DNA from 4 places in the Janthinobacterium sp. EB271-G4-7A genome. Region 1 is predicted to be linked to each of the others. Evidence: predicted binding sites of a transcription regulator. Region 1 holds the regulator's gene; each other region holds the start of a gene.

Region 1 (5,497 bases):
ATATCCGGCTCCGGTAAATCCGTCGCGCTCAATGTGCTGGAAGATACCGGCTACTATTGTGTCGACAACCTGCCGCCGGCCTTGCTGCCCAGCCTGGTGCAGACCCTGCTCGACGAAGGTACACCGCAACTGGCCGTCGCCGTCGATGCGCGCAGCGCCGAGTCGCTGACCAGCCTGCCGCACAATGTGGCCCTGCTGCGCGACCAGGGGCACGACGTCAAGGTCATGTTCCTGACAGCCACCACGCATTCGCTGGTGGCGCGCTTCTCGGAAACGCGGCGCAGCCATCCGCTGTCGCACGAATTGCGTCCGAACCAGAATCCGGCCAGCCGCCGCACGCTGATCGAGTGCATCTCGGAAGAACGCGAACGCCTGTCAGCCATCGAACAGCTGGGCCATGTGATCGACACGTCGGAACTGAGCGCCAACAAGCTGCGCGCCTGGATCAAGGATATCGTCGCCTCCGAACGCGCACCGCTGACCCTGTTCTTCGAATCGTTCGCCTTCAAGCTGGGCGTGCCGCTGGACGCCGATTTCGTCTTCGACGTGCGGGCCTTGCCTAATCCCTATTACGACCTGGCGCTGCGCCCGCTCGACGGCCGCGATGCGCCCGTGATCGCCTTCCTCGACGCGCAGCCGAGCGCGCTGGAACTGCTGGCCGACATCCGCGCCTTCATCGAGAAATGGTTGCCGTCATTCAAGTCCGACAACCGCAGCTACCTGACGGTGGCCCTGGGCTGCACGGGCGGCCAGCACCGCTCCGTGTACATGGCGGAGCGGCTGGCGCAGTATTTCGGCCCGAATGAACGCGTCGTCCTGCGCCACCGCGAACGCAGCTAATTAGTCGAGGTGGCGCAGCGGATGCGCCGCGGCTGGCCAGACGGGGGCAAAGAAGCGCGCCACCATGGCCGCATCGACGTCGTCCAGGCTGGCAGGGTTCCAGCGCGGTGCATTGTCCTTGTCGACCACCAGCGCGCGCACGCCCTCGAGCACTTCGCCATGTTCAAAATTGTGGCGCACCACCGTGCGCTCCATGCGCAGGCAATCGGCCACGCCCAGGTGGGCGCCCCGCTGCAGCAATTCCAGGGTCACCGACATCATCAAGGGCGAACGCAGGCGCATCGCTGCCAGCGCCTTGGCCGCGAACGCGCTGTCATCCTGCGCCAGCGAGGCCATGATGGCGGCCACGGAAGGGGCGCCGAAATGGCGGTCCAGCGCCGCGCGCGCCGTGGCCAGGGGAGATACCCCCGCCTCGGCCTGGAAAGGCGCCGCCAGCGCCTTGATGGCCACAGGCAAGGCCTCGCCCCGCGTCGATTCGAACAGGTCCAGCAGCGCCCCCATCTGCGCCTCAGGCACGTAGACATCGGCCAGCCCCGTGTACAGGGCATCGGCCGCGTTGATCGTCAAGCCCGTCAAGCCCAGGTACAGGCCCAGCTGGCCGGCCAGGCGGGATAGAAAATAACTGCCGCCCACGTCGGGAAACAAGCCGATATTGACTTCCGGCATGGCCATGCGCGTGCGGCCCGTCACGATGCGCAGGCGGTTGCCCGGCCCGGCTTGCGCCACGCCCATGCCGCCGCCCATCACCACGCCATCCATCACGGCGATATACGGTTTCGGGTAGAAATGAATTAAATGATTTAAAGCATATTCTTCCGTAAAGAAATCTTCCAGCATGGCGCTGCCGCCTTGCGGCGTGGCCAGGCCGGCATCGTAAAAGAAACGGATGTCGCCGCCGGCGCACAGGGCTTTTTCACTGCTGGAGCGGATCACCACGGCATCCACCTGCGGATCGTCGCGCCAGGCCAGCAAGGCCGCGCTCAGGGCGCGCACCATCTCCAGCGACAGGGAATTCAAGGCTTTCGGACGGTCGAGCACGATATGGCCCGTGCGGTTGCGGATGGAAGTCTGGACGAAGTCGCTCATGGCAGGCAGGAAAGAAGTGAAAGTGCAAACATTTTAGCCCCTGCGCGGCGAACATTGCGCTCAAAAGGTCCAGGCGCAAAAAAGGGCGCAAGATGTGCGCCCTTAGTTGATCACAACTGCTGGAAGCGGGTGGCCTTAGACGGCGACGACGGCTTCTTCCTCGGAGTTGTCTGGCAGATGCTTGATCGCCTCTTTACCGTGCCCTTGCACTTTGGTTTTGTATTTCATCACTTGCCTATCGAGCTTGTCGATCAGGGTATCGATCGCGGCGTACAGGTCGTGCGCCAAGCTTTCCACATAGACAGTCTTGCCGCTCAAACGCAGGTTGACTTCAGCCTTTTGACGTTTTTCTTTCTCTTTGAGGTTATCCACGGTCAGAATCACGGCGATATCGATGACTTGATCGAAATGACGTTTCACGCGCTCCAGCTTCGTTTGTACGTATTCACGGATGGCTGGTGTCACTTCGAGATGATGTCCGCTGATGGTGAGATTCATACACACTCCTAAAGATGATCGGGTTCGTGCGGTCCATCCTATCCGGCCCGCAGAGGAACCGAAAAAAACTTACAAACACTTACGCAGGCTCACTGGCGGAATTTTCAACGCTTCCCGGTATTTGGCAACAGTACGTCGCGCAATCACCATGCCTTGTTCCCCCAGCATGTCCGCAATCTTACTGTCGGATAAAGGATTTTTAGGGTCTTCTGCTCCTGTCAGTTGCACGATCAATGCCCGTATCGCCGTCGATGACGCTTCGCCCCCCGCTTCGGTGGCGACGTGGCTACCAAAGAAATATTTCAACTCGAACATGCCGTGCGGGGTCAGCATGTACTTTTGAGTTGTTACCCGCGAGATAGTACTCTCGTGTAAACCCAGTGTATCAGCTATTTCACGGAGCACAAGGGGACGCATGGCAACGGCCCCATGCGAGAAAAAGTTCTTTTGTCTTTCTACTATCGCCTGCGCCACGCGCAGGATCGTGTCGAAGCGCTGGCGCATATTCTTGATCAGCCACTTGGCTTCCTGCAACTGTGCGCCCATGGCGCCCTCGCCCTTGCCCTGCTTGAGCAAGTTGGCGTACATGGCATTGACGCGCAGGCGCGGCATGACATCGTTGTTCAGCGTGACTTGCCAGCCATTGCGCGCGCGCTTGACGACGACGTCGGGCACCACGTAATCGGACACGTCCGAGGCGAACACGGCGCCCGGATGCGGATTGCACTGGCGAATCACCGTCTGCGCTTCGCGCAAGTCTTCATCGTCGCAATCGAGGGCTTTTTTCAGCTTGTTGAAATCGCGCTGGGCAAACCAGGCCAGGTGCTTTTCCACGATGACGAGGGCCATGCGGCGCGTCACCATGGCGATGTGCGGCAAACGCTTGATTTGCAGCGCCAGGCATTCGGAGGCATTGCGCGCGCCCACGCCGGGCGGATCGAAACTTTGCAAGAGAGACAAGGCCGTGCGCATCTCGTCGGCGTCGATTTCCAGCTCTTCCGGCAGGCGCGCCAGGATGTCCTCGAGCGACTCTTCCAGGTAGCCATTGTCGTCGAGCGCGTCGATGATCAGCTCGACCAGCGCGCGGTCGCGCAATTCAAGTACCGTCACGCGCATCTGCTCCATCAGGTGTTCGCGCAGGGTGCAGTGATGGGCTTCGAGTTGCGGGCGCGAATCTTCGTCGTCGGGCGCCTTGCCGCGGCTCGCCTCGCTCCAGTCGCTGTCGCCGCCATCCGCGGCGGCAGGACCCTCGCCGGCATCGCCGTCAAAGGTTTCCGCTTCGGCCGGCGCTGTGGGCGCTTCCTGGCCTGGCGGCTGGGGCGGCGCTTCGGCCGGCGCTGCCGTGGAACTCAAGGCGCCATCGGACAGCAGGCGCAGCGAGCGGTCGAGCGGATCATCGAGGCGCTCGAGCAAGGGATTGTCCGTCAGCAATTGCTCTAGTTCCTGATGCAATTCCAGGGTAGACAATTGCAACAGGCGTATCGATTGCTGCAACTGCGGCGTCAGTGCCAGGTGCTGCGAAGTGCGCAGCTGCAATGATTGTTTCATTGGCTTACATGCGGAAGTGTTCGCCCAGATAGACCCGGCGTACCGACTCGTTCGCGATGATGTCGTCGGGGCGTCCCGACGCCAGTACCGAGCCCTGGTTGATGATGTAGGCACGATCGCAGATACCCAGCGTCTCGCGCACATTATGATCGGTGATCAGCACGCCGATATTGCGCTCCTTCAAGAAACGCACGATGCGCTGGATCTCGATCACGGCGATCGGATCGACGCCGGCGAACGGTTCGTCGAGCAGCACGAAACGGGGATCGGTGGCCAGCGCGCGGGCGATTTCCACGCGGCGGCGCTCGCCACCGGACAGGGACAGGGCCTGATTCTCGCGCAGCTTTTCAATCTGCAAGTCAGCCAGCAATTTATCCAGGCGCACCTCGATCTCGGCCTTCGTCAGCGGACGGCCTTCGACGGTCTGAATTTCCAGCACGGCGCGGATATTGTCTTCCACCGTCAGCTTGCGGAAGACGGACGCTTCCTGCGGCAGGTAGGACAGGCCCATCTGCGCGCGGCGGTGGATCGGCAGGCTGGAGATGTCCACGCCGCTGATATCGATGCTGCCGCCATCGGACGGCACCAGGCCGACGATCATGTAGAACGAGGTGGTCTTGCCGGCGCCGTTCGGGCCCAGCAAACCCACCACTTCGCCGCATTCGACTTGCAGCGAGACATCATGCACGACTTGCCGCTTGCCATAGGTTTTTTGCAGCCCGCGAACGATCAGGGTGCTGCCGCAACGAGTATTGTCCATTATTTCTTTCCTGGCGCGGGCGTGGCCGGCGCTTTCTCCGCCGCCGGTGCCTTGGTTTTCGGCTGGATCACCATGCGCACGCTGCCGCCATCCGGGGTGCTGGTGCCGCTGTTGGAATTTTCCATCGCAAACACTTCCTTGCGGCTGTCATACGAGATGAAGGCGCCATTGGCCACGTCGGTCACTTTCGTGCCTTCCAGGCGCGTCAGCTTGGCCCTGGAAAACAGTTTCACCACTTCCGTCTTGTTATCGTATTCCACGCGCTCCGCTTCGCCTTCCACCCACAGGTCGCCCGCGCCATCGCGCTTCTGGCGGAAGGTGGCAAGCTTGCCGGGATCGGCCCAGAAGGTAATAAACTGGTAGCCTTGCGGATCTTCCGTGATCACGGCGCGACCCGCCTTCATGGTCAGGGTCCCCTTGACCAGCACGACGTCGCCCGTCAGGGTGCGCACCTGCTTGATGTCATCGACGTGGCCACTGCGTGCCGTGATGACGGCTTCCTTCTCGGAATCGGCCTTCTCGGCATGCGCCACGCCCATGATGGCCAGGGAAAATACGGTCAACAGCAAGATGTTCTTCATAGTATGGTTTCCTTGTTTCATTCTGTCATTTTGCCGCCGCGGCCGGGCGCGGTTTCGGCGGGAGGACCATGCGCAGCGCATTCTGCACTTCCACCACGCCGGTGGCGTTATTGGCTTTCATGCCGATGCCATTGAGGCGCGAGGTGCCCGTCAGGATATCGACAGGCACGTCCGTTTCCATTCT
Region 2 (5,497 bases), on a different contig from region 1:
ACCAGCTACCCGAATTTCCTGGCCGAACCCATTCCCCCGCACATCAACGATGCCGGCTGGGATTTCAACGACTTCAGCTTGCGCAATCCGGCGCTGGGCGGCGGGCCGAAAGGCCATGTCTACGTGAACCGACTCGGCGTTTCCTTGGCCGTGCGCGACTTTGGCACGGCAAGCTACGCCAGCAAGCTGGAAAAGGACAAGCCTTCGCTGACGGGCCTGTTCCTGCACGTGGAACTGGTGCAGCCGCGCAACTCCGTGCCCGGCGGCGGCAAGGGCAACGATGGCCTGGCGCCCGATCCCGGTTTTACGCCGGCGCAATACGAGCGGCTGGCCCTGCTGTATGTCGCCGCCAGCGTGCGCAGGGGCACGTGGCTGATCCCCGCCTTCCACGCCGTGCTCGATACGGGTTTTGCGAACGGTCATGATGATCCGCAGAACTTTTCCCTGGCCGAGTGGTCAGCCTCGCTTTCCCGCCTCGATGCGGCCCTGCGGCCGGCCGATACTGGACAATAAGGCGTTTCCCTGGCGGCTGAATTGGCGCATACTATCGCAAGCATAGTCATTGCCGTCAGGAGTCCAGGTGAGTATTGCCACGGATCATCACGCGGGTCGCCAGACCAGCGCACGCCAGCCGTTGCAGCGCGCGCAGCGCATCTTTGCCATGCGCGACGCCGTCCTCAGCGCCTGGGAACAGCGCGTGCGCGCCAAGGTGCGCGGCGCCGACCAGTTGCTCACGCCCATACTCATCAATACCTTGCCCGCCTTTTTCGACAACCTGGCCGAAGCCCTCACCCCGGGCCACCCGCGCGAAAACGCCGCCAGCAACAGCAACGTGCCCGCCGTGCATGGCAATGAACGGGCGCGCATGACCAATTACGGCCCGGAACAGGTCATCCAGGAATACCAGATCTTCCGCGACTGCTTCGCCGCCACAGCGCATGAGTCCGGCATCACCCTGCGCAGCAAAGATTGGCAGGTGATCAATGTGTCGATCGACTCGGGCATCCGCGAATCGATACGCGAATTTACCAGCATGCATGAAAGTTTCCGGCGCCGCATCGCGGCCGGCCTGTCGCACGACATGCGCAATCCCCTGGCCGTGATCAGCACCAGCGCCCAGCTGCTGCTGCGGCCAGCCGACCCGGAACGGGTGACATTGCTGGCGCACAAGATTGTCGAGCACAGCAAGCGGCTCGACAGCATGATCGAGGAATTGCTCGATGGCCTCAGCTACCACCAGGGCCAGCAGTTGCCACTGGTGCTGAGCCAGTTCGACGTGCTGCCGCTGGTGCACGCCGTGGCCAGCCAGATCAACTTGCAGCGGCCGGGCAAATGCCAGGTCAGCGGGCAATCCGTCATCGGCTGGTGGTGCGAGAACTCGCTGCGGCGCGCACTGGAAAACCTGCTCGGCAATGCGCTCAAGTATGGCGACGACGCGCCTATCAGCGTGCACGTGGAAGCGACCCACGAACGCCTGATCGTCACCGTCCACAATAGCGGGCGGCCCATCGCGCCGGAACAGGCCGAACGCATCTTCGACTACCTGCGCCGCGAGAACGACAGCCCCGCGCCAGGCTGGGGCATCGGCCTGCCCTTCGTGCAGAGCGTGGCGGAAAGCCACGGCGGCAGCATCGCCGTCGACAGCGCGGCCGAAACGGGCACCAGCTTCATCTTCGACGTGCCCGTCGATTGCCGCCCCTTCGTCCAGCCCGCCGACGTCCCCAAGAGTGACGCCTAGCGCACCGAATTGGTGCAAACAATGGCGCGACGCCACAAAAGTGGTCATATTTACACCTGTTCACGTCCGCCTTGTTGGCACGCTTCCTGCTGAGCTATGCGTAGACACGGCTCAAGGGAAATCACAACATGGCAAATTTTTTCAATGAAATGACTGCAAATGAAGTGGGTACGGACAGCAAGGTACGTGAACACTATCGTGAATTCAGCAACTGGCTGGAGCAGCAATCCCCCGAGACCATCGCCCGCAAGCGGGCCGAGGCCGACCTGACGTTCCGCCGGGTCGGCATCACGTTCGCCGTGTACGGCGACGATGCCGGCACGGAACGCCTGATTCCGTTCGACACCATCCCGCGCATCATCCCCGCCGCCGAATGGGCACAGATGCAGACGGGCCTGGTGCAGCGCGTGCAAGCCTTGAACATGTTCATCCATGATATTTATCATGAGCAAAACATCATCAAGGCCGGCATCATTCCCGCCGAGCAAATCTACAAGAATGCCCAGTACCGCCCGGAAATGCAGGGAATTTCTGTCGCCTCCGACATCTACGCCCACATCGCCGGCGTCGACATCGTGCGCGCCGGCCAGGGCGAATTCTATGTGCTGGAAGACAATCTGCGGGTGCCGTCCGGCGTGTCCTACATGCTGGAAGACCGCAAGATGATGATGCGCTTGTTCCCGGAACTGTTCGCCCGCAACCGCATCGCCCCCGTCGACCATTACCCGGACATGCTGCTCGACAACCTGCGTTCCGTCGCGCCGATGGGCGTCGATGACCCGACAGTTGTCGTCATGACGCCCGGCATGTACAACTCCGCCTACTTCGAGCATGCGTTTCTGGCCCAGCAAATGGGCGTGGAGCTGGTCGAGGGCAAGGATCTGTTTGTCAATGACAATTCCGTGTACATGCGCACCACGCGCGGGCCCAAGCGCGTCGACGTGATCTACCGCCGGGTCGACGACGATTTCCTCGATCCGCTGGCCTTCCGCTCCGATTCCTCGCTGGGCGTGCCGGGCCTGCTGTCCGTCTACCGCGCCGGAAGAGTCACGCTGGCGAACGCCATCGGCACGGGCGTGGCCGACGACAAGTCGATCTACCCTTTTGTTCCCGACATGATCAAGTTTTATTTGTCGCAGGAACCGATACTCAACAACGTGCCCACCTACCAGTGCCGCAAGAGCGCCGATTTGTCGTACGTGCTGGCGAACCTGGCGAAACTGGTGGTCAAGGAAGTGCATGGCGCGGGCGGCTACGGCATGCTGGTGGGGCCGGCGTCCAGCCTGGCGCAGATCGAGGATTTCCGCCAGCGCCTGCTGGCCAATCCGGGCGGCTACATCGCCCAGCCCACGCTCGCCCTGTCCGCCTGTCCCACGCATGTCGAGGCCGGCATTGCGCCGCGCCACATCGATTTGCGCCCGTTCGTGCTGTCCGGCAAGACGATTTCCATGGTGCCCGGCGGCCTGACCCGCGTGGCGCTGGGCGAAGGCTCGCTGGTGGTCAACTCCTCGCAAGGGGGCGGCACCAAGGATACCTGGGTACTGGAACCAACATCCGTGTTTACAGGAGAAAAAGCATGCTGAGCCGCACCGCCGATCATTTGTTCTGGATGGCTCGCTACACGGAGCGGGCGGAAAACACGGCGCGCATGCTCGACGTCAACATGCAAACATCGATGCTGCCGCAGTCCGAGCAGGATGCGGAACAGGGCTGGCGCGCCACCCTGGGTATTTCCGAGCTGCAAAGCGCGTACGACCACAAATATGGCCGCTTCCACACGCGCGACGTGCTCGACTTCATGGTGCGCGATCCGAACAACCCGTCGTCCATCCTCGCCTGCCTGACGGGGGCGCGCGAAAACGCCCGCGCCGTGCGGGGCACCCTGACGACGGAAGTGTGGGAAATCCAGAACGCCACCTGGCTCGACATGCAGAAGCGCCTGAAAAGCAATCTGCTGGAAACGGACCCCAGCCAGTTCTTCGAATGGGTCAAATACCGCTCGCACCTGTCGCGCGGCGTGACCCTGGGCACCATGCTCAAGGACGAGGCCATCCATTTCATCCGCCTGGGCACCTTCCTCGAGCGGGCCGACAACACGGCGCGCATCCTCGACGTGAAGTTCCACGGCGCGCGCGACACGTCGAAAGACATCACCCAGCGCGATTTTTACTACTGGGCGGCGCTGCTGCGCTCCGTGTCCGGCTTTGAAATCTACCGCAAGGTCTACCGCGACGTCATCACCCCGGCGCGGGTGGCGGAATTGCTGATGCTGCGCGGCGACATGCCCAGGTCGCTCTTGGCCTGCATGGATGACGTGGTGGAAAATCTCAAGCATATCCGCAACGATGTGTCGGCCGATACGGAGCGTTTCGCTGGCAAACTGCATGCGGAGCTGAAATTCGGCCATATCGACGACATCATGAAGGCGGGCTTGCACCATACATTGACGGAATTTCTGGAAAACATCTATGACCTGGGCAACCGGGTCAGCCGCGACTTCCTCGTTCCCTTGGCGGCCTGATGCAGCTCACCATCCGCCACGAAACCCATTACGCCTACAGTGCGCCGCTGGCCTACACCATCCAGCAGCTGCACCTGACGCCGCGTATCGAGCCGCAGCAGCGGGCCCTGTCCTGGCAAATCACGACGCCAGGCCAGTGCCACGCCTACACGGATGCCTACGGCAATCTGTCGCACATGCTGACGATCAGCGGCAGCCATCATTCCCTGAGCCTGGTGGCGCATGGCGTGGTGGAAACCATCTACCCGCACAAGGGACGGCTGAACCTGGTCGATACCTTGTCGCCGCTGCTGTTTACCATGCCGACACCGCTGACGCAGGCCAATCCCGCCATCCTCGAGCTATGCGCCGCCAGCCTGCCGGACCGGCGCGTGACGGCGGGCACGGGCCACTTGCTGCGCCTGGCCGAGCACATCGTCGGCAAGGTGGCCTATGAAAGCGGCGCCACCATGGTCACCACCACGGCCGGCGACGCGCTGGCGCTGGGACGCGGCGTGTGCCAGGACCACGCCCATCTGTTCCTCGCCTGCTGCCACGCCTGGGGCATCCCGGCCCGCTATGTCTCCGGCTATATCGACCCGGGCACGACGGGCCACGCGGCCAGCCATGCCTGGGTCGACGCCTGGACGGAAGACACGGATTTCGCGGGCTGGGTCAGCATCGATGTCACGCATGCGCGCCTGATGACGGATGCGTATTGCCGCCTGGCCATCGGACGCGACTACGATTCGGCGGCCCCCGTGCGCGGCGTGCGCCAGGGTGGCGGCACAGAAACCTTGCGGGTCGATGTGCACATCGTTCCCGTATAACTGGCAGGAATGAGGCGGGCCGGGCCTTGCCAGCAGGTGGCACGGTCCGGCTGGTGTAAAATACTCCCCCTTTTGACTTGATTTACGACGATGACTTATTGCATAGGCATGCGCCTGAACGAAGGCCTGGTCTTCCTGTCCGACTCCCGCACGAATGCCGGCGTGGACCAGGTGGGCACCTTCCGCAAGATGAGCGTGTTCGAGAACCCGGGCGACCGCATGCTGGTCCTGATGACGGCCGGCAACCTGTCGATCTCGCAGGCGATCCGCCAGATCGTTTCCGAACACGTGGATGCGGATGGACGCAGCATCTGGAACGTGGCCAGCATGTACGATGCGGCGCGCATCGTGGGCGAAGCCGTGCGCACCGTGCACCTGCGCGAAGCGAAGGCCCTGGCCGACTGCGGCATCGATTTCAATGTCAGCATC
Region 3 (5,497 bases), on a different contig from region 1:
GGCGGGAACTTGGCCGAAGTGCTGGTCAGCATCGCGCGCATCATCCGCGCCCGCTTGAAACTGCTGGGACAGGTGCGCGTGCTGTCGGCCGAGGGGCGCATGTCGGCCTGGGTGCTGGGCTTGATGCCGGTGGTGATGATCGGCGTCATGGCGCTGGTCAATCCGCAATACATCAGCCTGCTGTGGACCGATCCCAGCGGCATCAAACTGCTGTGGTACGCGGCCGGCATGGTGGCGCTGGGTGTCGTGTGGATGCGCAATGTGATCCGCATCCGCATCTAAGAGATCGTCTGAAAAAAGTCCATGGCGTTGTTGCGTCGCCTTGTCGTACTGTCGTACTGCCTTCGGCGACACGCCTAGCCCTGAACGTTTTGTCAGTCGATCAACCGGAGGAAATGCCATGACTGGCTCGCAACTGCTGTTTCTGTTGATTGTCTTCGCCGTGGTGGTGGCGCTGGCCCTGCTGGCATGGCTGATCTTCTTTCCCGGTGCCTTGCGCCAGCGCCTGTTCGGTTCCATGGCGCCGGCCGCCAGCGAGGCAGTGGCGGAAAACGGCTGGGTGGAGCGCGTGGCGCGCGTGGCGCAGCCGTTCAGCAAGCTGTCGCTGCCGGAAGAGGGCTGGGAGCGCTCGCCGCTGCGCACGCGCTTCATGAACGCGGGCTGGCGCCAGGCCAGCGCGCCGGCCCTGTACTTCGCCGCGAAAAGCGTGCTGGCCCTGCTGTTTCCCACCGTGCTGGGTCTGTATGCGGCCAGCGCCATGGCGGCGCAGCTGCGCAGCGTGCTGCTGTTGCTGCTGTGCGTCAGCGCCACCATCGGCTATTACCTGCCGAACCTGGTGCTGGCCAGCACGGCCAAGCGGCGCCAGCGCGACATCTTTGAAAACATCCCCGACGCGCTCGACTTGCTGACCGTGTGCGTGGAAGCGGGCCTGAGCCTGGAGCGGGCGCTGGTGAAGGTGTCGGGCGAAATCCATATCAAGAGCGTGGTGCTGGCGCAGGAATTGCAACTGGTGCTGATGGAAATGCGCGCCGGCTTTTCCAAGGAAAAGGCGCTGCGCAACCTGGCCTTGCGCAGCGGCGTGGAAGATGTCGACACCCTCGTCGCCATGCTGATTCAATCGGAACGCTTCGGCACCAGCATGGGCGATTCGCTGCGCGTGCACTCGGAAAACCTGCGCGGCAAGCGCAGTCTGCTGGCCGAGGAGGCGGCCGCGAAGATCGCCCTGAAACTGCTGTTCCCGCTGATCTTTTGCGTCTTTCCCACCCTCATGCTGGTGCTCATGGGGCCGGCCGTGATCGAAGTCTATCGCGTGCTCGTGCCGGCCATGGCCAACCGCTGAAAGGAGTTACCATGCGCTTGACGATTTCCCGCCTGGCCGCCGCCTGCGCCTGTCTGGGCCTGGGCGCGTGCGCCAGCCACACGGCGCACGCGCCGCTGCTGCCGGCGCCGCCCGCTGCCGCTGCCGATGCGGCCTATGTCGCGGGACGCCAGTATTTTGATGCGGGCGACCTGCCCGCCGCGCAAGCGGCCTACGAGCAAGCCCTGCGCGTCGCGCCGCGCCATGTGAATGCGCGCAACGGCCTGGCCGTGCTGCACGCGCAGCGGGGCGAGCACGATGCGGCGATTGCCCATTGGCTGGCTTTGACGCAGGAGGCGGGCACGCCGCAGCCGCAACAGGCGTATCTGTTCAGCAATCTCGGTCATGCTTATTATCTGAGTGGACGCGATGCGCAAGCCTTGCCCGCGCTGGAACAGGCGTGTCTGCTCGACCCGCTCAATGCGCTGGCCTGGCAGCATCTGGCGCAGGTGCTCGAACGGCTGGGGCAACACGCGCGCGCGGCCGTCATGCGGCGCCAGGCGGCCAGCTTGCAGGAGCACGATTTGCGGCGCGACATGGCCGTCTTGCGCAACGCGGCGCCACCGCAAGGCGTACCCGTGGCCGCGCCGGTGCCGGATGTGCCCGCCATGGCGCGCATCGAGATCACGCAAACCGACGGCATGGCCCGCTTGCAGCGTGTGCCGGCAGCCGTGCGCAGCGTGCCCGTTGCCGCTGCCGTACCCCGTCCGCGCCTGGAAATTGTGAATGGCAATGGCGTGCCTGGCCTGGCCGCCGCACTGGCGCGCAGCCTGGCCGGCAGTCCCGTGCAGGTGGTGCGCCTGGCCAATGAAACCAGCTTCCAGGTGGCGCGCACGCGCGTCGAGTACCGGCCCGCGCAGGAGCAGGCGGCGCGCCAGCTGGCCCGCCAGCTGGGGATGCAGGTACAAACCCAGGTGCAGACCCAGGCCGCCGATTGTCCTGTCAGCGAGCTGCGGCTGGTACTGGGGCGCGACCTGAGCGATCCGGCCATGCTGCACCGCTATTATCTGCAGCAGTTGCAGCTGGCGCGCCAGGCGCTGGCGCGGCTCGGTTAACACGCCTCTGTTGATGCAAAAGAAACGGCGCCCATGAGGCGCCGTTTTATTTCATGCTGCTGATGATTGTGGCTGGCGGCGCCGCGTAAAAGCCAGGGCCGCCAATCCCATGCCCAGCAGGAACAGGGTGCCCGGTTCCGGCACGGCCAGGGGATCGATGACGACGATGTCGGTGCGCGTGGACTTGGAAAAGTTCAAGGTATAGCTGCCGGCCGGCAGGGCGAAATTCGAGGTCAGGGAAAACATCGCAAAGCCATTCGTGAAGGCGCGCCCGGTAGCGGGGTCGTTGGTGCCGGCCGTCATGTTCAGGCTGAACGGATCCAGGCTGCCGACCGTATGGTTGCCGTTGACGTCGCTGCCATTGTTGGCATCGCCATCGGGTGCGAACTGGAAGATCACGCCATCGGCATTCGCGTTCGACAGGCAGCCGACGGGGCTGGCGCTGTTGCAGGAGATATTGAAGATATCCATGATCGACACGTTCGACTTGTCGCCCATGGTCGTCACGCTGGTGCGCAGGTCGCGCCGTCCCATGAAGCTGAAGGTGATGAAGCCGGCGCCCGACAGGGTCAGGTTGACGGAGCCGGTGAGCGTGTCGCCGGCCGTGGATGTGGCGGCACCGACCGTGTTGCGCTGGGCTTCCGCCACGGCGCGCACCGTGGCGCCGCCATTGAGCATGTTGCCGAAGGCATGTGCATCGCCGCGGGCGAACTCCAGGGTGGAACTGGGGCTGGGGGCGTAATTGTTTTGCGGCAAGCCGCTGCAGCCTCCACCCGAGCACACTTGCAGCACGTCGGCGTTGGCGGCCGGTCCTGTATTGACGGCACGCGGATTGACGGCCACGCCGCCTTCGAAAAACGCGCTGTCGCTGGCATTGCGATTCGCGCCGGCCAGCGACAGCGCGCCGGCGCTGGTGGTGATGCGGAAATTGTTCAACTCATTGACGGCCAGGCCGTACGCGCCGGCCTGCGCCTGGCCGCTGGCCAGCAGGCTTGCCGCCGCCAGTGCGCCCAGCCAGCCCAGGGTCTTGCTTCGTGTGTGATCGACGTTCATCGCAGCCTCTTATCGTGGTCAGTCTCGAAAAATCCGGGGGACAAAGAATCCAGGATGACTTGCCTGGATTCATCTCGTAGACAGGGATAAGCAGCTTGCGTGCCACACAAAAAAATCACGTGAAATCAATTACTTGCGCAAAGCGGACTGGGCTGGCGGAAGCAAAGTGTAAGAAAGGCCGACGCCGCTTGGCGGGCGGTGCCAGCCAGCCTCAGGTACCCCGGTGATAGCCGAGGTGGCCACCGGAATTGCGTGCGCAGCCGCAACCGATGCGCGCCACTTCCTCGCTTTCCGTCAATTTCCAGTTGGTAATCGTCGTGTGATTCCAGTCGATGTCGCTTTTCTTGACAGGTTTGACCGTCAAGATGCGTGCTTCCGCATCCGTGTACTCCATCAGCTCTTCGTCGTCGGCGATGTCGAAATGGCGGTGGATCAGGGAAATGCCGAAGCGGTCGAGCGCGCCGTAGCGTTGCAGCACGTCACGCAGCTCGCGAAAGCAGGCGAGATCCTCGGGCAGCAGCGGATTGACGGCGGAAATATCGGCGACGGGTTGCCATTGCATGGCGTGGATGTTCAGGCTGTGCATGATAGGCTCCTGTGCCCCATGATGATAGGCCCAGGCTGCCGGAGGGGCGCCGGCACGCCTGGCGAAATGCCCATCGTGGACGCAACGCCGCTGCGACGCTTGCGCCGGATCAAAGGTGCGGCACATCGCCTCTCGTCCGATCATTGCCCGGTAAAATAGGCCATGGCAAACAAAACCCCCACCTTCCCCGGCGCGCGCACGGGCCGCGGCCAGGTCCTGGCTGTGCTGCTGTCGAACCGCGACCAGTCCGGCGCCGAACCGCTGCAAGGCCGCGTCTCGCTGGCCGCCATCGTCAAGGCATTGAAGCGCAAATATCACTGGCCGATCGAGACGCACAGTTTCCCCGCCAACACGCAGGATGGCCGCGCCAGTTGGGCGACCGTCTACAGCTTGCCGGACAAGGTCATCGAGACCGCGCTGGAGGCCGGCGGCCGGGAGTGGCTGGAAAGCCGGGGAGCGGCCGGGCGGCGGTGAGCGCGCCGCCTGTCTTACCCGATCCCTTTATTCGAGCCGGAAGCCGACCTTGAGCGTGACCTGGAAGTGCGCCACCTTGCCGTCGACGATATGTCCCCGCGACTCGGTCACTTCATACCAGTCCATGTGCTTGACCGTCAGCGCCGCCTTGGCAATGGCATCGCGTATCGCCTGATCGCTGCTCTCGGTCGATGTGCCAACCAGTTCGATCAGCTTGTAAGTGTGTGCGGACATGATATTTCCCCAGATAGGCAAGCCAGACATCGGGAGCCTGCTTTGCGCAAGCACGTGCTCATCTTGCGCCTAAACGTGCTGATAGTCATTGCGCGGTGCAGCAACGCGTCAACCTGGATGGCGATGCGTGCCAGTGTTCCGGATGGCTTCCGCGGGCGTGGGAAAAGAAAAAAGGGCTACCAGCCGAAGCGGGTAACCCTTTGATTTCCTACTGAATTCTGGTGCCGACTGCCGGTTTCGAACTGGCCACCTGATGATTACAAATCAACTGCTCTACCAAATGAGCTAAGTCGGCAAAAACTGCGCGTTGCGAATTATACGCTATTTAATGCGTGTCAGGGTCGGGCGGCCGCCTTTTTTTGGTGGCTCGTCGTCGCCGGGCGTGGCGCTGTCGCGTTGTTCGGGGGAACTGGTCGGCACGGACGACAGGGTGGGACCGCTGGCGGCGGGGGCGAGCACGGGTGGCGGGACGTCGGCCGAGGCCGGGCTGTCCGTCGGTTGCGCGTCCGGGTCATCATTGCCCAGCACGGGCTCGAAGGCCATGCCCTGGCCGTTTTCGTTGGCGTAGATGGCCATCACGTTGTCGACCGGTACGTAGATTTCGCGCGAGACGCCGCCAAAGCGGGCGTGGAAGCGGATGGCGTCGTTGTCCATCTTCAGGCCGCTGGTGGCGCCGAAGCTGATATTGAGCACGATTTCGCCCTTTTTCACGTATTCCATCGGTACCGTGGTGCGCGA
Region 4 (5,497 bases), on a different contig from region 1:
CGTCCGCTGCAAGACTTGCTGGTGGCGCCAACGGCGGGGCAGTGAGGCGCGCGTGACGCCAGGCGCGCGCCTCAGCCTTGTCGGCGCCTTGGCGCCAGGCTGGCCAGCGCTGCCAGGCCAGCCGCCAATAGCGGCAAGGTTCCCGGCAGCGCCACTGGCGTGACGACTGGCACGTAGACCAGTTCGGAACTGTTCAGCATGTTCAACACCAGCGTGTAGTTGCCCGCCACCAGGTGATCCGTGACGGCGCTGTATTGCCCGCCGCACGTCGTGCCGATGCCGGTGCCTGTGGGTGCGCCGCAGCCGCTGGGGTCGTAGGTGAACATGCTGCCGCTGGTGAGCGGCGTTTGCGCGTAGCCGGTATTGAGGTTGGCGGCATCGGCCAGTTCGGTGCCGCCCAGGATACCGGAACCGAGGTTGCCGTCGGGCGCCCAGCTGAAGACGATCTGGCCATGTTCATCGATGATGCTAAACGTCATCGCCATATTCGTGGTGGCCGCCGAGCCTGTGCCGGCCAAGGCGTCCAGGTACAGCTGCATGAAGGGCAGGGCCTGGAAGTCGAAGGCCATGGTTGCGCCCGGTTGGCCGACGACAAAATTGACGGTCATCGCGGTGCTGGAACCATTGCGTCCCGAGGCGTCGGCGCTGCCGCCGCCCGCCAGGAAAGTTTCTGCCGCGTTTACGGTGTGTGTGCTGGTCGAGCCCGGTGGAAAGGGGGGGATTTGCGAGGTGAGGATTTGCGCCTCGCCGCGCGCATACGAGGCATTGCCCATGCCTTGCCGGGTAAAGTCGTTTTCTCCCTTGCTGACGGCGCCGCGTGTCGCTTGCGGCGCGTCGATCTCATTGCTGCCGCCGTTGATGATGCTGCTGCCGTTGAGCGTGGCGGTGGTGCGCGACAGGTCGATGTTGCTGAGCAGGGAGACGGAGCCGGAGGGATTGCTGATGACCAGGCCAAAGACACTGGTGTAGGAATAGCCGTAGGCGGCGGCGCTGGCGGTGCCGCTGCTGGCCAGCAGCAGAAAGGCTAACAAGACCGTTGGCAGTCGGGTGCAAGAAAATGTCGTCATGAAAAATCCTCATCTCCTGATCGGCCGCGTTGTAAGGAAAACCGACAGGCTTGCCACATAAAAAAGGCGAGGAGAGCCTCCTCGCCTGTGAATCCCCCTGTTGCCTGGTTCAGGCGGCAACCTTGCGGCGACGGGCATAGCCCAGGCCAGCCAGACCCAGGCCCAGCAGAGCCAGGGTGCCGGGCTCAGGCGCGGCCTGTTTCACCAGATCCACGCTTTCCACCGCATTCAGGGTCAAGGTGTAGTTGCCGGCTGTCAAAGCATTGCTGACGGAGCTGAAGTTGCTGCCGCACGCGGTGCCGACACCGGTGCCCGTGGGCGTGCCGCAGCCGGAAGGGTCGTAGGTGAACAGGTTGCCGCGCGTGAGGAAATTGGTCGCCAGGCTGGTGTTCAGGTTGGCGCCATCGGCGTTTTCCGTGCCGCCGAAGATGCCAGACCCGATCGCGCCATCGGGCGTCCAGTTGAACACCGTTGCGCCGGTTGCATCCGTGATGGTGAAGGTGACGACCAGGTTGGCCGTGGCGGTGGACAGCTGCCCGACCGTGCTTTGCAGGAAGACCTGCATGAAGGGCGAGGCCAGGAAGTCAAAGCTCAGCGTTGCCGTGGGCGAACCGACGATGAAATCGACGGAGAAGCCCGTGGTCGAGCCATTGCGCCCGGACGCATCGGCCGTGCCGGCGGGGCCGTCCAGGTGGGCTTCGGCCACGTTCACCACCTGGGTGGAAGTGGAGCCGGGCGGGAACGAAGGGAACTGCGTGCTGACGATCTGCGCATCGCCGCGCGAATAGGTGTTGGTGGGGCCTTGCTGCGTGAAGTCGTTCTCGCCCTTGGTGACGGCGCCGACGTTGGCGCGCAGGGCATCGAGCGAGCCGGCGCCGCCATTGATGACGCTTACCCCATTCAGGGTGGCCGTGCTGCGCGAGATGGTGGTGCTGTTGGCCACCGTGATCTGGCCCGTTGGCACGCCGATCACGAGGCCGAAGATGTTGTTGTAGGAATAGCCGTAGGCGCCCGCCTGTGCGCTACCTGCGGCGCACAGCATGGCCAGTGCCGCTGCGGCCGGGAGCAGTTTCAGTTTCGAGAGTTTCATTGTATTCACCTCGTGGTTGAGTGAGTCTGGAAGTCTTGCTGAGTCCTGTCGGCAGGTGCTCATGGCCAGTACCTAGCGACTTCCATGCCAACGCATGAGGCCCTTTTGAAATCAATGACTTGGCGTGTTTTTGTTGATGCAGTGCAGGCTTTGCCGGACTCGCTGTAAGAAAAACCGACGCTGCCCGTCAAGGCTGGCTGCCTTGCGGCAACGAGCCCAGCAGGGCGTGCACATGGGGTAGCAAGCGTTGCCCTGGTACATAGTCGCGCATGGCCGTGGCCAGCTGGCGCGCCGCCAGCCTGGCCCGGCCATCGTCGAGCATGCGCGTGGCGGCATGGCGCAGGGCGGTTTCCTGGAAGCGGTCGGCCCGCAGCAGCAGGCCGGCCCCGGCCTCCGTGATGCCGTGCATGTTGAGGAATTGATCGAGGTTGCCGGCGATACCGATGACGGGTACGCCCGCCGTCAGCGCCTGCTGGCTGGTGGGGCTGCCGCCGTTGCAGATCACCAGGCTGGCGCGCCGCGCGGCCGCGTCGCCCGGCAGAAAGGGCGCGACATAGGCGTTTGGCGGCACGGTGTCGACGCGGATGGTGCCGGCCGTGGCTGCCAATACGGTGACAGGCAGGGGCGCCAGCGCGCGCAGCACGCGCGGCAGCAATTGCCCCTGGCCGGAACTGCCCAGGGTGACATAGATGATGGGTCGTCCGCTGCTCAGTTCCGGACGCTGCCACCAGTCCGGCAAGTCGAGCGGCGGCGCCCAGATGATGGCGCCCAGGTAGTCGTGCGTGGGCGGCATGGCCTGCGGCGGGAACAGTTGCGGAATATCCGCATACAAGGTGCGGTCGGCATCCGTATAGATGCGCCGCAGGTCGCTGCCCAGCGAGGGCAAGCCATGGCGGCGGCGCACGCGGTTCAGGGGCACGGCATGCGAGGCGAAGGCCAGCGGGCGGATCAGGCGGAACAGGGGGGCGGCCAGCCAGATGGGCAGCAGGCTTGTCAGGGGCAGGCTGGGTACCGTGTAGTGCTGGCGCACGTACGGACTCCAATAGGCATTGCTGAGCGTAATGTAGGGAATGCGCTGCAGGCGCGCGCTGACCGACAGCGACAGGCGGAAGTCGCCGATCACGAGATCGGGCTGGACCGCATTGAGCAGGCGCAAGTCGTCTTCCACGTACGCGTGCAGGGTACTTTCAGTGTAGACAGGCTTGCCGTGGGCCAGCGCCTGCAGGAATTGCAGCGATGAAATGCTATCGATGCGCCAGCGCCGGAAGGAGGTTTGCTTGAAACAAAAGTCATAGCCATCGGCGCAGGCAAAATGCACCTCATATTTGTCCTCGTCGAGTCCCTGTGCCAGGCTCAGGGGGCGGCCAACGTGGGCCAGGGTCACTGCCTCGGCCATAAAGAGGATTTTTTTGCGCGCCATGGGAACCGCTGTACTCGCAGGAGGGGATGCCTGCCAGGTTGGAGTGGCGCCACGCCGTTTAGTTCCCCCGTCGCGTGCCACTGGCGGGCGCCAGGATTTGGCCGTATCGGCTAGAGTGGGGCAAAGGAGGTCACATGCAAACCCAATTCCGTCCTGCCCTGTTGCGTGCGCACAGCACGCCCGAACCCGATATGCCGCCACCGCCGGAAGGCGATCCCCTCGCGCCGCCGCCGGAAACGCCTCCCCACATCGAGCCCGTGCCCGTCGAGGAACCGACGCCGCCGCCACCGCCTGTGAAAATGCAGTGACGGGGCGCGGTGCGCCGCCGGCATGGCGGTGACAGGGAGATGTGCGCCGCGTTTATTTCCGATCGGAAATGGACTGCGCGGTGGCCGCTGGCGCCACGCCATTTAAACAACAAAAACGTCAATAAATGTTGCCGAGTGGATACAAATCAAACTCTAACTGTCGAGTGTCATGCGGCCGTCACGATTCTGTTCTTATAATGAGACATCATAAAAATTCTTGTACAGGAGACCATCATGGGCAATTCCTTGCATAACAAAATCTACCTGGGCCGGCGGCCTGTGATGACCAGCAAAAACCTCGTGGCGCTGGCCCTGGCGGGCGCCGTGGCGGGTTGCGGCCTGGCCTGGCTGCTGCTGCGCAACTATAAATAAGGGCTGTCCTGCCCGTCTTCCAGTCAGCCGTCCGCCGCGCGGGCGATGACTGATTCACGTTGCCTGTTGCCGATGCGCAGCGGGGCGCGTACCATGGGGGCCGAACACCTGGCCTTTTATGGAAAAGTAATGAAGAACGAGAAATTAACAACCGATGAATATGACGCGCTGGAGCAAGTTGCACGCGGCATCAAGACCGAGCGCCCCAGCGCTTGCGTTGCCCGCAATGCCAAGCGCCTGTCCGGCCTGAAGCTGCTCAGCTATGCACGCGATGGCCGTCTGTCCATCACCGAGAAAGCACAGCAACTGCTGTTCCTGCGCCGCTGCATCATGGGGCTGCGCGCCGTCGCCACCGATCCACTGACCAAGCTGGAATCGGACGTGGCTTATTTCCTGGGCAAGAAGGCCCACATCGTGGCGCGCGCCGAAGGCGAAGGCTACGACATTTCCGACAAGGGCCGCGAGTCGCTGGCCGACATCGACACCCTGGGCCTGTAAGGCTCACAACCGGCCCTCGTGGCCGGTTTTCACATCTCCCCTCACTTTTAATTTCCCCCTTTGGAGAATACTTTGGACAGCGCGATGAACTGGTCGGCCCACGAACTGACGATGACGGTCTTGATGACGCCCGATATGGCCAATTTTTCCGGCAATGTGCACGGCGGCACCATCCTGAAATACCTCGACAGCGTCGCCTATGCCTGCGCCAGCCGCTATTCGGGCAGCTATGTGGTGACCCTGTCGGTGGACCAGGTGATGTTCCTGCAGCCTATCCACGTGGGCGAACTGGTGACGTTCCTCGCGTCGATCAATTACACGGGCACGACGTCGATGGAAGTGGGTATCCGCGTGGTGACGGAAAACATCCAGCAGCGCCTGGTGCGCCACGCCAACAGTTGCTATTTCACGATGGTGGCCGTGGATGCCAACCGCAAACCGGTGGCCGTGCCGCCGCTGGTACTGGAAACGCCGGAACAGCACGCGCGCTTCGAGCAGGCCAAGCTGCGCAAGCTTTCGCGCCAGAAGGTGTCGAAGAAATAAGTCGTTGCGGACATAAAAAAACGGCCACCAGAGCGATCTGGTGGCCGTTTTTCATTGCATGCCTAGAGGCAATGGGAAACCGTGATTAACGGTCGCCGTAGCTGCGGCGTGCGCCGTCGGTGCTGCGCGGGTTGGAACCCTTGTAGCCGCCGCCGGTGCTCGGTGCGCCGTCTTTGCGTGGTGCGCCTGGCTTGCTGAA

The links. The regulator sigma-54, encoded in region 1, starts transcription at its own class of promoters, with help from an activator protein. The targets are predictions, from matches to a motif close to TGGCANGNAANCTGCTTT.
Region 2: the regulator sigma-54 is predicted to act here: its motif matches at 1,814-1,831, upstream of IGS58_RS13120 (circularly permuted type 2 ATP-grasp protein).
Region 3: the regulator sigma-54 is predicted to act here: its motif matches at 3,553-3,570, upstream of IGS58_RS23310 (EDSAP-1 family PEP-CTERM protein).
Region 4: the regulator sigma-54 is predicted to act here: its motif matches at 2,230-2,247, upstream of IGS58_RS07800 (EDSAP-1 family PEP-CTERM protein).

What each region holds. Positions count from the first base shown of each region.
Region 1 covers NZ_JACYMI010000005.1:193,666-199,162, forward strand. Annotated here, with positions in the region: gene rapZ (RNase adapter RapZ) at 1-840, shown strand, start outside; gene IGS58_RS25750 (enoyl-CoA hydratase/isomerase family protein) at 841-1,926, opposite strand; gene hpf (ribosome hibernation-promoting factor, HPF/YfiA family) at 2,062-2,424, opposite strand; gene IGS58_RS25760 (RNA polymerase factor sigma-54) at 2,494-3,972, opposite strand; gene lptB (LPS export ABC transporter ATP-binding protein) at 3,977-4,732, opposite strand; gene lptA (lipopolysaccharide transport periplasmic protein LptA) at 4,732-5,313, opposite strand; gene lptC (LPS export ABC transporter periplasmic protein LptC) at 5,339-5,497, opposite strand, start outside.
Region 2 covers NZ_JACYMI010000001.1:2,887,156-2,892,652, forward strand. Annotated here, with positions in the region: gene IGS58_RS13110 (hypothetical protein) at 1-513, shown strand, start outside; gene IGS58_RS29185 (sensor histidine kinase) at 581-1,738, shown strand; gene IGS58_RS13120 (circularly permuted type 2 ATP-grasp protein) at 1,867-3,321, shown strand; gene IGS58_RS13125 (alpha-E domain-containing protein) at 3,315-4,259, shown strand; gene IGS58_RS13130 (transglutaminase family protein) at 4,259-5,068, shown strand; gene IGS58_RS13135 (peptidase) at 5,159-5,497, shown strand, end outside.
Region 3 covers NZ_JACYMI010000004.1:88,741-94,237, reverse strand. Annotated here, with positions in the region: gene IGS58_RS23325 (type II secretion system F family protein) at 1-282, shown strand, start outside; gene IGS58_RS23320 (type II secretion system F family protein) at 401-1,339, shown strand; gene IGS58_RS23315 (LytR C-terminal domain-containing protein) at 1,351-2,412, shown strand; gene IGS58_RS23310 (EDSAP-1 family PEP-CTERM protein) at 2,464-3,465, opposite strand; gene IGS58_RS23305 (hypothetical protein) at 3,677-4,051, opposite strand; gene IGS58_RS23300 (hypothetical protein) at 4,214-4,525, shown strand; gene IGS58_RS23295 (dodecin) at 4,553-4,759, opposite strand; tRNA gene IGS58_RS23290 (tRNA-Thr) at 4,979-5,054, opposite strand; gene IGS58_RS23285 (ClpXP protease specificity-enhancing factor) at 5,081-5,497, opposite strand, start outside.
Region 4 covers NZ_JACYMI010000001.1:1,714,264-1,719,760, forward strand. Annotated here, with positions in the region: gene IGS58_RS07790 (nitroreductase family protein) at 1-45, shown strand, start outside; gene IGS58_RS07795 (EDSAP-1 family PEP-CTERM protein) at 72-1,067, opposite strand; gene IGS58_RS07800 (EDSAP-1 family PEP-CTERM protein) at 1,177-2,157, opposite strand; gene IGS58_RS07805 (glycosyltransferase) at 2,345-3,577, opposite strand; gene IGS58_RS07810 (hypothetical protein) at 3,712-3,885, shown strand; gene IGS58_RS07815 (hypothetical protein) at 4,120-4,257, shown strand; gene IGS58_RS07820 (hypothetical protein) at 4,387-4,755, shown strand; gene IGS58_RS07825 (acyl-CoA thioesterase) at 4,840-5,298, shown strand; gene IGS58_RS07830 (DEAD/DEAH box helicase) at 5,384-5,497, opposite strand, start outside.